Regions from separate parts of the Pseudomonas sp. YH-1 genome, predicted to be linked through region 2. Evidence: predicted binding sites of a transcription regulator. Region 2 holds the regulator's gene; each other region holds the start of a gene.
What was found. Region 2 encodes FliA, which starts transcription of late flagellar genes. Its sites were predicted from a motif close to CTAAAGTTTNNNNNNNNNNNGCCGNTAA; they were not measured.

Region 1 (3,215 bases), 1.4 Mb from region 2:
TCTTACTGCTGCTTGTTCAGCTCGTCGAGCTTCAGCGTGCCGCCGTCGTCGAACAGGTTGAGCTTCTGCTTGAGCTGGTCCGGCGGCAGCGGGTCACCCTGCCCGGCTGCCGGCTGGGCCGGAGCGGCGCCCGGCGCGACCGGAGCAGCACCCTCGGGCAGCTTCTGCGTCCCGCCATCCTGTCCCTCGATGGCCCGCTGGGCCTTCTTGGTCAGGACGATGATGTCGATGCGGCGGTTCACCGGGTTGAGCGGCTTGTCACGGTCGAACAGCGCGGAAGAGGCGTACCCCACCACGCGGGCGATCTGGTCTACCGGATAGCCGCCGGCCTCCAGCGCACGGCGTGCGGCGTTGGCGCGGTTGGCTGACAACTCCCAGTTGCCGAACTCGCCGTTGCCGGCGTAAGGCTTGGCATCGGTGTGACCGCTGATGCTGATCTTGTTCGGCACCTGCTTGATGGTCTCGGCCAGCGCCAGCAGGATGTCCTCGAAGTACGGCTGCAGGCGCGCGCTGCCCAGGTCGAACATCGGCCGGTTGTCCGAGTCGACGATCTGGATGCGCAGGCCGTCCTGGGTGATCTCGAAGAGGATCTGGTCCTTGAAGCGCTTCAGGGTCGGGTTCTCGTCGACCTTGTTCTGCAACTCCTGCAGCAACAGCTCCAGACGTTCCTTTTCCACCTGCTCGGCGACGTCCTGGGCCTGTTGCTCGGTGATCTTGGCATTCTCGTCCGGGTTGATCCGCGTCTCGTCGGCGTCCGGCTGGGCCTGGATCTGCGGGTTCAGGGTCTTGTCCGGCGCCGGCGTCGGCGTGCCACCCAGGTCGATGACATAGGGGCTGGCACTCTCGGTGAAACCGATGGGGTCCTGGAAGTAGCCGGAGATGGCCTTCTTCTGCTCCGGCGTGGCCGAGGACAGCAGCCAGAGCACCAGGAAGAACGCCATCATGGCGGTGGCGAAGTCGGCGAAGGCGATCTTCCAGCCACCGCCATGGTGGCCGGCGGCATAGCGCTTGATGCGCTTGACGATGATCGGCTGGTTGTTATCCATGCTTAGCGCCCACGTACCGCCTGTTCCAGCTCACTGAAGCTGGGACGGTGCGCCGGCAGCAGCACCTTGCGGCCGAACTCGACGGCCAGCGACGGCGGCATGCCGGAGGCGGACGCCACCAGGCAGGCCTTGATCGACTCGTAAAGGTTCAGCTCTTCCTTGGCGTCATGCTCCAGGGCGTTGGCCAGCGGACCGACAAAGCCGTAGGCCGCGAGAATACCGAGGAAGGTACCCACCAGCGCTGCGGCGACGTGGTGGCCGATCTCGGCCTGGCTACCCTGGCCGAGCAGGGCCATGGTGATCACGATACCCAGGACCGCGGCAACGATACCGAAGCCCGGCAGGGCGTCGGCGACGCGGGTCACGGCATGGGCCGGGTGTTCCAGATCTTCCTTCAGGCTGCCCAGCTCCATGTCGAACAGGCCTTCCAGCTCGTGGGGCGCCATGTTGCCGGAGGACATGATGCGCAGGTAATCGCAGACATACGCCGTCATGCGTTCGTCCTTGAGCACCGCGGGGTACTTGCTGAAGATCGGGCTGGCGGCCGGGTCCTCGACATCGGCCTCGATGGCCATCATGCCTTCACGACGGCTCTTGTTGAGCACTTCATAAAGCATGCCCAGCACCTCCAGGTAGAAGGTGTGGGTGAAGCGGTTGCCGAACATCTTCGGCGCCTTCTTCAGCACGGTCATGAAGGTGCTGCCGGGGTTCGCCTGAAGGAATGCACCCAGCGCGGCGCCGCCGATGATCAGCACCTCGAACGGCTGAATGATGGCCGCGATCTTGCCGCCGGAGAGCATGTAGCCGCCGAGCACGCTGGCCATGAGAACGATGATGCCGATGATTTTTGCCATGGGGACCGGACTGAAACGGTGAACAGAAAGGGAGGCATGTTTCCCGCCTCCCTGTTGTTATCGGAGATTTCGGGCAAGACTATAGGCCGAAAACACTAAAAACCAGTTCGGCGCCTCACGCATGTCAAAGCAAATGCTTCATCCAGAGCGTCTCAAGGCCTGGCTCGATCAGTTGGAAGATCTGCCTTTACCGGTTCCGCTGGAGCAGCGCGATGACATTCGCCGTGCGTTGAACGATAGCCGGCGCTCGATCCGAGAGATCGCCGACCTGCTGCAGGACGCGCCAACGCTGGCGTTCGCCATCCTGCGCGAAGCCAACCGGGCACAGAGCGCCAGGGACAATCCGGCGGAAAGCCTGGAAGTTGCGCTCAACCGCCTGGGCCTGAGTCGCGCCAGCCAGTTGCTCGACAGCCTCCCCGCGGTGCCCGAGGCGCAGATGCCGCGCGCGCTGAACCAGCTGCTGCTGATCAGCCGCCATGCCATGCAGCAGGCCAGCGGCCTGTTCGCCAATCGCCTGGCGCGACTCTGGCAGGAAATTCACTGGGGCAGTCTGTTCACCCTCGCGCCGCTGTGGGCGCTGGCGACCGCAAGACCGGAGCTGATGGAGAGCTGGCAGCGCCAGGTCTACGGCCTGGGCCGCTGCAGCAGCGAGGTCGAAGAGGAACTGCTCGGCACCCGGCTGCTGCCGCTGTGCCGCGCGCTGGCCGACAGTTGGCGGCTGCCGGACTGGGTTGGCCAGGGCTACGCCCTGCTCAGCGACGACAAGCGCCTGCTGGTGCGTGCCCTGCATGTTGCGCATACCGAGCATGAACCACTGGGCCAGCAGCAACGCCTGGACGCCGACCCGGAGCTGCAACGCTGGCTGACCCGCCCGGCCAACACCATTCTCCTCGCCAACAGCATCACCATGGCCGCGCACCAATCCTGGGGCGGCGTACACATGCTGCGCTGGCAGCGCCTGACCAGCCTTTATCTGCAGATACCGCTGGAAGAACTGCAACAGATAGTCCACGGTCTCGCCGCGCAGAGCGCCCGCCGCCACGCCCGCCCGCTACTCTGGCACCCCGCCGAGGCGCTGCTGTGGCCCTGGGACGCGCGCCGCTGGCTCAACGGGCCGAAAGCCGAGGAACCGGCCAAGGCGCCGGACACCCTGGCCGAATGGCGCCAGCACTGCACCCGCCTGATGCAGGCGCCCAGCCCGTTCGGCAACGCCGTGCAGCTGCTCGACTGCGCCACCGCAGCGCTGCAAGCCTGCGGCCTGCAGCGCGGCATGATCCTGCTGGCCGACAAGGGCGGCAGCTGGCTGCAGGCGCGT
Region 2 (3,215 bases):
TCGAGAATCTCGCCGGCCTCCACCAGGAAGTCCTGGAGGATTTCGTCATCGGCGTCGAAGCTCATTCGGTGCTCCCTCTACAGCGTCAGCGGACGCTTAAAAACCAAGGCTGGACAACAGGTCATCGACATCGTCCTGACCGGATACGACGTCCTTTCTTGTATCGGCAGCAATCTGCGGACCTTCACCCTTGGACGATCTTTCTTTTTCCACCGCGTCGCGCATGCTCTCGTGGTCATGCTCGATGCCGGCGTAGCGATCGACCTGTCCCGCCATCCAGACCAGCTTCACCAGGTTCGACTCGACCTCGGTCACCAGCTTGGTGACGCGCTTGATCACCTGCCCGGTGAGGTCCTGGAAGTCCTGCGCGAGCAGGATGTCGTTCAGGTGCGCGGAGAGCTTGCGGCTGTCCTGGGCGCTGATGTAGAGGAACTGCTCGACACGCTTGGCCAGGTCACGGAAGGCCTCGGGGCCCAGTTCGCGACGCATGAACCGCGACCAGTCTTCCTGCAGTTCCTTGGCCTGGGTCTCGATGTGCATGACCACCGGGGTGCACTCTTCCACCAGGTCCATGGTGCGGTTGGCCGCTTTCTCGGTCATCGTCACCACGTAGGACAGGCGATCAGTGGCGTCGGCGATCTGCGAGACTTCCTGGGCACGCGGAGAGCTGGGGTCGATCTGGAAGTTGACGATGGCGTTGTGCAGCTCACGGGTGAGCTTGCCCACTTCCTGGTAAAGCCCACGATCGCGCGCCTGGTTGAGCTCGGAGATCAGTTGCACGGCGGTCTGCACGTCGCCCTGCTCGAGGCATTCGACCAACTCGCGCGCGTGTTTTTTCAGGGTCGACTCGAAGTCACCCGCGGATTCGTTGAAATCCATGACGCCCTCTTGTCAGCCTCAGCTGCCGACCCGCTCGAAAATCTTCTCGATCTTTTCTTTCAGCACCTGAGCGGTGAAAGGCTTGACCACATAGCCGTTGACCCCGGCCTGGGCCGCTTCGATGATCTGGTCGCGCTTGGCTTCGGCGGTGACCATCAGCACTGGCAGGTGCTTCAGACGCTCGTCGGCGCGGACCGCACGAAGCAGGTCGATGCCGGTCATGCCAGGCATGTTCCAGTCGGTAACGAGGAAGTCGAAGTTGCCGCTGTGCAGCATCGGCAGCGCAGTGGTGCCGTCGTCGGCCTCTGCGGTGTTGGTGAACCCCAGGTCCCGCAGGAGGTTCTTGATGATGCGCCTCATCGTGGAAAAGTCGTCCACGATGAGAATTTTCATGTTCTTGTCCAAACCTGCCTCCATCGATACCAAACGCGCCCTGGCGGGCGTGCCGTCAATTCATCGAGCGCCGTGCGCTCTTTGCGGTGGGCGCGTCAAAGGAACGTCACCCAAAAATTCGTAAGCCTATAACTTGCCTAAGGAAAATCCCTTCAGCACCGCCCCACAGAGGCAGCCGACGCGAAACTACCCGATGCTCAGCGCGCGCGCCACTCCGCCAGACGCGAGCGCAGGCGCGCGGCGCACTGGCTGTGCAGCTGGCTGACGCGGGATTCGCTGACGCCCAGCACTTCGCCGATCTCCTTGAGGTTGAGCTCCTCGTCGTAGTACAGGGCCAGTACCAGCCGCTCACGCTCGGGCAGCTTGCTGATGGCATCGGCCAGGGCGGCCTGGAAGCGTTCGTCTTCCAGCCCGTGGGACGGCTCGTTCTCGTGGTGCGAGGCGTCTTCGGCAAAGCCGCTGCCCTGGTCGCCGTCCTGCAACATGTCATCGAAGCTGTACAGACGGCTGCCCTGGGTGTCGCTGAGGATGCCGTAATAATCTTCGAGGCTCATATTGAGTTCGGCAGCAACCTCCTGATCTTTAGCGTCGCGTCCGGTGCGCGCTTCGACGGCGCGGATCGCATCACTGACCATGCGGGTGTTGCGGTGGACCGAACGCGGGGCCCAGTCGCCCTTGCGCACCTCATCGAGCATGGCGCCACGGATGCGGATGCCGGCGTAGGTTTCGAAGCTCGCACCCTTGCCCTGGTCGTACTTCTTCGCTGCCTCCAGCAGGCCGATCATGCCGGCCTGCATCAGGTCCTCCACCTGCACGCTGGCCGGCAGGCGGCCGAGCAGGTGGTAGGCGATGCGCTTCACCAGCGGGGCGTGTTTCTGGATCAGCAGTTCCTGGGAGTTGTGCGCCTGTGCCTTGCTGTACATACGCGCTCCGGAGGCCGCGGTCATACGGCCGAACCCGTGGGATGTTGCACCAGGCGCTCGACGAAGAACTCCAGGTGCCCTCGTGGGTTGGCCGGCAGCGGCCAGCTGTCGACCTTCTGCGCCACCGCACGGAAGGCCAGGGAAGCCTTGCTGCGCGGGAACGCCTCATACACCGAACGCTGCTTCTGCACCGCCTTGCGCACCGACTCGTCGTAGGGAATGGCGCCGACGTACTGCAGCGCCACATCCAGGAAGCGGTCGGTGACCTTGGTCAGCTTGGCGAACAGATTGCGGCCTTCCTGGGGACTGTGGGCCATGTTCGCCAGCACGCGGAAACGGGTCATGCCGTAGTCGCGGTTGAGCAGCTTGATCAAAGCGTAGGCATCGGTGATGGACGTGGGTTCATCACAAACGACCAGCAGCACTTCCTGGGCGGCACGAACGAAGCTCACCACCGAGTCACCGATGCCGGCGGCGGTGTCCACCACCAGCACGTCGATGTTGTCGCTGATGTCGCTGAAGGCCTGGATCAGGCCGGCGTGCTGCATCGGCGTGAGGTGCACCATGCTCTGGGTGCCCGAGGCCGCCGGAACGATGCGGATGCCACCGGGGCCCTGGAGGATCACGTCGCGCAGGTCGCATTCGCCTTCGATCACGTCGGCCAGCGTCCGCTTGGGCGACAGCCCCAGCAGCACGTCGACGTTGGCCAGGCCCAGGTCGGCGTCCAGCAGCATGACGCGGCGGCCGAGATCGGCCAGCGCCAGCGACAGGTTCACCGACACGTTGGTCTTGCCTACGCCACCCTTGCCACCGGTGACTGCGATTACCTGAACCGGATGCATACCCATATCAATACCTTGTCTCGTCGTTCGACCGTCACGCTTCTGGCGTTTCGGCTAATCCGGTTGCAGTGCTCTACCGCCTCCGGCGCTCGCGGATCGTCTTGCAGAGCATCCGCATCGCTTGGGCGGCTCAACCGGCCGCCCCATGCCCCACACGGGGCTCACAATCTTCAGCTGG
Region 3 (3,215 bases), 3.3 Mb from region 2:
GCAGTTCCTCGATCATCTTCTGGATCTGCTGCGCCGACTCCTGGGCGCGGTGGGCGAGGTTGCGCACCTCGTCCGCCACCACAGCGAAGCCACGGCCGGCTTCACCGGCACGGGCGGCCTCGATGGCGGCGTTCAGGGCCAGCAGGTTGGTCTGCTCGGAGATGCCCTTGATCACTTCGAGGATCTGCCCGATGTTCACCGTGCGGCTGTTCAGCGCTTCGATGTTGGCGCAGGCCGAGCTGATCTTGTCGGACAACAGGTTCATCGCACTGATGGTCTGCTCCACCACCTGACGGCCGTCGCCGGCCTGGTGCGAGGCGTCGGTGGCGTGGTGGGACGCGTCGGCGGCGTTGCGGGCGATTTCCTGGGCGGCAGCGCCCAGTTCGTTGATCGCCGCGGCCACACTATTGGTGCGATTGGATTGCTCGTCGGAGTTGCTCATGGACGAATTGGAGGCGTTCACCACCAGTTGCGAGACGTCGTGCAACTGGCGTGCGGTGGAAGCCACCTCGCGAATCGATTCGTGGATGCGCTCGACGAAGCGGTTGAAGGCATTGCCCAGCACGCCAAACTCGTCGTTGCTGGCGACCTTCAGGCGCTTGGTCAGGTCGCCTTCGCCCTGGGCGATGTCTTCCATGGCGCGGCCCATGGTGGTCAGCGGCTGCATCAGCACGCGGATCAGCATGCCCAGCAGGAGCAGGATGGCGACGATGGCGATGGCGGCGGCAACGATGGCCGATGCGCGGAACTTGCTCAGCATGGAGTAGGCGGCGTCCTTGTCGATGGACAGGCCGATGTACCAGTTCACCGACGGCAGGCCCTTCACCTGGGTGAAGCTGAGGATGCGCGTGTGGCCATTGAGCTCGGCCTCGCTGAAGCCGCCGCCGATCTTCGGGGTGTTCTGCGGGTAGATGTCGGAGAGAGACTTCATGATGAAGCTCTTGTCCGGGTGCACCAGGATCTTGCCGTCACCGCTGACCAGGAAGGCGTAGCCCATGCCGCTGAAGTCCAGCGAGTTGATGATCTGTACCAGGGTCTGCAGGCCGAGGTCGCCGCCGACCACGCCCACGGTCTTGCCAGCGGCGCGGGCCGGGGTGGCCACGGTCATGATCAGCTCCTGGGTGGCTGCGTCGATGTACGGCTCGGTCAGCGTAGTGCCGCCGGCCGCGACGGCATCCTTGTACCAGGGGCGGGTGCGAGGGTCGTAACCGTCAGGCATGGCGCTGTTGGGGCGCATGGTGAAGGTGCCGTCTTCCTGGCCCAGGTAGGTGAAGTTGAAGGTCTTGCGCAGGGTGTCCTGCTCCAGCAGCTCGCTCAGGTGTTCCGGCGTGCTGTCGCGGGCGATGGTCTGCGCAGTGCTTTCGATCAGCAGCAGTCGGCCGCTCAGCCAGTTCTGGATATTGCTGGCGCTCACGTCGCCCATTTCCCGCAGATAATCCTCGAGGTCCTCGCGGATCGCGTTGCGCTGCAGGTAGTCGTTGTAGAGGGTGAAGAGGGCGAATGCCGAGAAAACAACAAGCGAGGCGGCCAGAAGGATCTTATGGCTGAATTTCAGGCTCTTGATCATGCTGCGAGTCCGGAAGTAGTGGGATGCCTGAACGGCGTTGGTCCGGGCGACAGATCCGGTGTCGCCGCAGAACGTCCGTCCCCTTGGTGTGAAACGGACGGCACCGGCGCGGCGGATAGCCGTGCGGGCGTGGCCGGAACTCCCTTGTGCCGGCGGTGACGACAGGCCCGGTTTGTTGGTTGCTATCAAAGGCCTTCACCCTTGATTTCGGCGTGCGCGAGGGAAGCTTGAAAGAGTCGGACGAACGGTAGAGGTGGCTCTGTGGCGGGTGTTTCAGCGCTGATACAGGTGTGTTGACACGGCCCCTGTGCAAGCGGCGTCTGCTTCTGGATAGCTCGCGAAAAAAAAGGCGCCCGAAGGCGCCTTTTTCATCCGTGCTGAAAATCAGATGCGGAAGCTGTCCACCAGGTGACGCAGGCGGCCAGCCTGGTTCTCCAGGTCGGCGCAGGCGCGCAGGGTGGCTTGCAGGTTCTCCACGCCTTCCTGGTTCAGGGTGTTGATCTCGGTAATGTCCATGTTCAGCGAGTCGACCACGGCGGTCTGTTCCTCAGTGGCGGTGGCCACCGACTGGTTCATCGAGTCGATCTCGCCGATGCGGTGGGTGACGCTGGCCAGGCGCTCGCCGGCGCGGTTGGCGATTTCCACGCTCTCCAGGCTGTAGCGCTGGCTTTCGGTCATGGTGTCCACGGCCTCGCGAGCGCCGACCTGCAACTCCTCGATCATCTTCTGGATTTCCTGCGCGGACTCCTGGGCGCGGTGCGCCAGGTTGCGCACCTCGTCCGCCACCACAGCGAAGCCACGGCCCGCTTCACCGGCGCGGGCGGCCTCGATGGCGGCGTTCAGGGCCAGCAGGTTGGTCTGCTCGGAGATGCCCTTGATCACTTCGAGGATCTGCCCGATGTTCACCGTGCGGCTATTCAGCGCTTCGATGTTGGCGCAGGCCGAGCTGATCTTGTCCGACAGCAGGTTCATCGCGCTGATGGTCTGTTCCACCACCTGACGACCGTCGCCGGCCTGGTGCGAGGCGTCGGTGGCGTGGTGGGACGCGTCGGCGGCGTTGCGGGCGATTTCCTGGGCGGCAGCGCCCAGCTCGTTGATCGCTGCGGCCACGCTGTTGGTGCGATTGGCCTGCTCGTCGGAGTTGCTCATGGAGGAGTTGGAGGCGTTCACCACCAGTTGCGAGACGTCGTGCAGCTGGCGTGCGGTGGAGGCCACCTCACGGATGGACTCGTGGATACGCTCGACGAAGCGATTGAAGGCGTTGGCCAGCACACCGAATTCGTCGTTGCTGGCGACCTGCAGGCGCTTGGTCAGGTCGCCTTCGCCTTGAGCGATGTCCTGCATGGCGCGGCCCATGTCGGTCAGCGGTGCCATCAGCACGCGGATCAGCATGCCGAGCAGGAGCAGGATGGCGACGATGGCGATGACGGTGGCGATGATGGCGGTGTTGCGGAAGTCGCTGAGCATCGCGTAGGCGGAGTCCTTGTTGAGCACCAGTGCGACGTACCAGGTCACTCCCGGCAGGCCCTTCACCGGAGTCATGGAGACCAGTTGGTCTTCGCCGTTGATGCTGACTTCCTGCACGCCCGGCTGCACCTTGGGTGCGCCTTGCTGGTAGACCTCGCCGAGGCTCTTGAAGATCAGGCTG

Region 1: the regulator FliA is predicted to act here: its motif matches at 1,958-1,985, upstream of motA (flagellar motor stator protein MotA).
Region 3: the regulator FliA is predicted to act here: its motif matches at 1,772-1,799, upstream of ACKI1H_RS11300 (methyl-accepting chemotaxis protein).

Annotation. Positions count from the first base shown of each region.
Region 1 covers NZ_CP178184.1:338,999-342,213, forward strand. The annotation lists gene motB (flagellar motor protein MotB) at 3-1,046, opposite strand; gene motA (flagellar motor stator protein MotA) at 1,049-1,900, opposite strand; gene ACKI1H_RS01630 (HDOD domain-containing protein) at 2,034-3,215, shown strand, end outside.
Region 2 covers NZ_CP178184.1:5,640,344-5,643,558, forward strand. The annotation lists gene ACKI1H_RS25740 (chemotaxis protein CheA) at 1-65, opposite strand, end outside; gene ACKI1H_RS25745 (protein phosphatase CheZ) at 97-879, opposite strand; gene ACKI1H_RS25750 (chemotaxis response regulator CheY) at 898-1,272, opposite strand; gene fliA (RNA polymerase sigma factor FliA) at 1,470-2,219, opposite strand; gene fleN (flagellar synthesis regulator FleN) at 2,216-3,043, opposite strand; gene flhF (flagellar biosynthesis protein FlhF) at 3,208-3,215, opposite strand, start outside.
Region 3 covers NZ_CP178184.1:2,387,353-2,390,567, forward strand. The annotation lists gene ACKI1H_RS11300 (methyl-accepting chemotaxis protein) at 1-1,567, opposite strand, end outside; gene ACKI1H_RS11305 (methyl-accepting chemotaxis protein) at 1,952-3,215, opposite strand, start outside.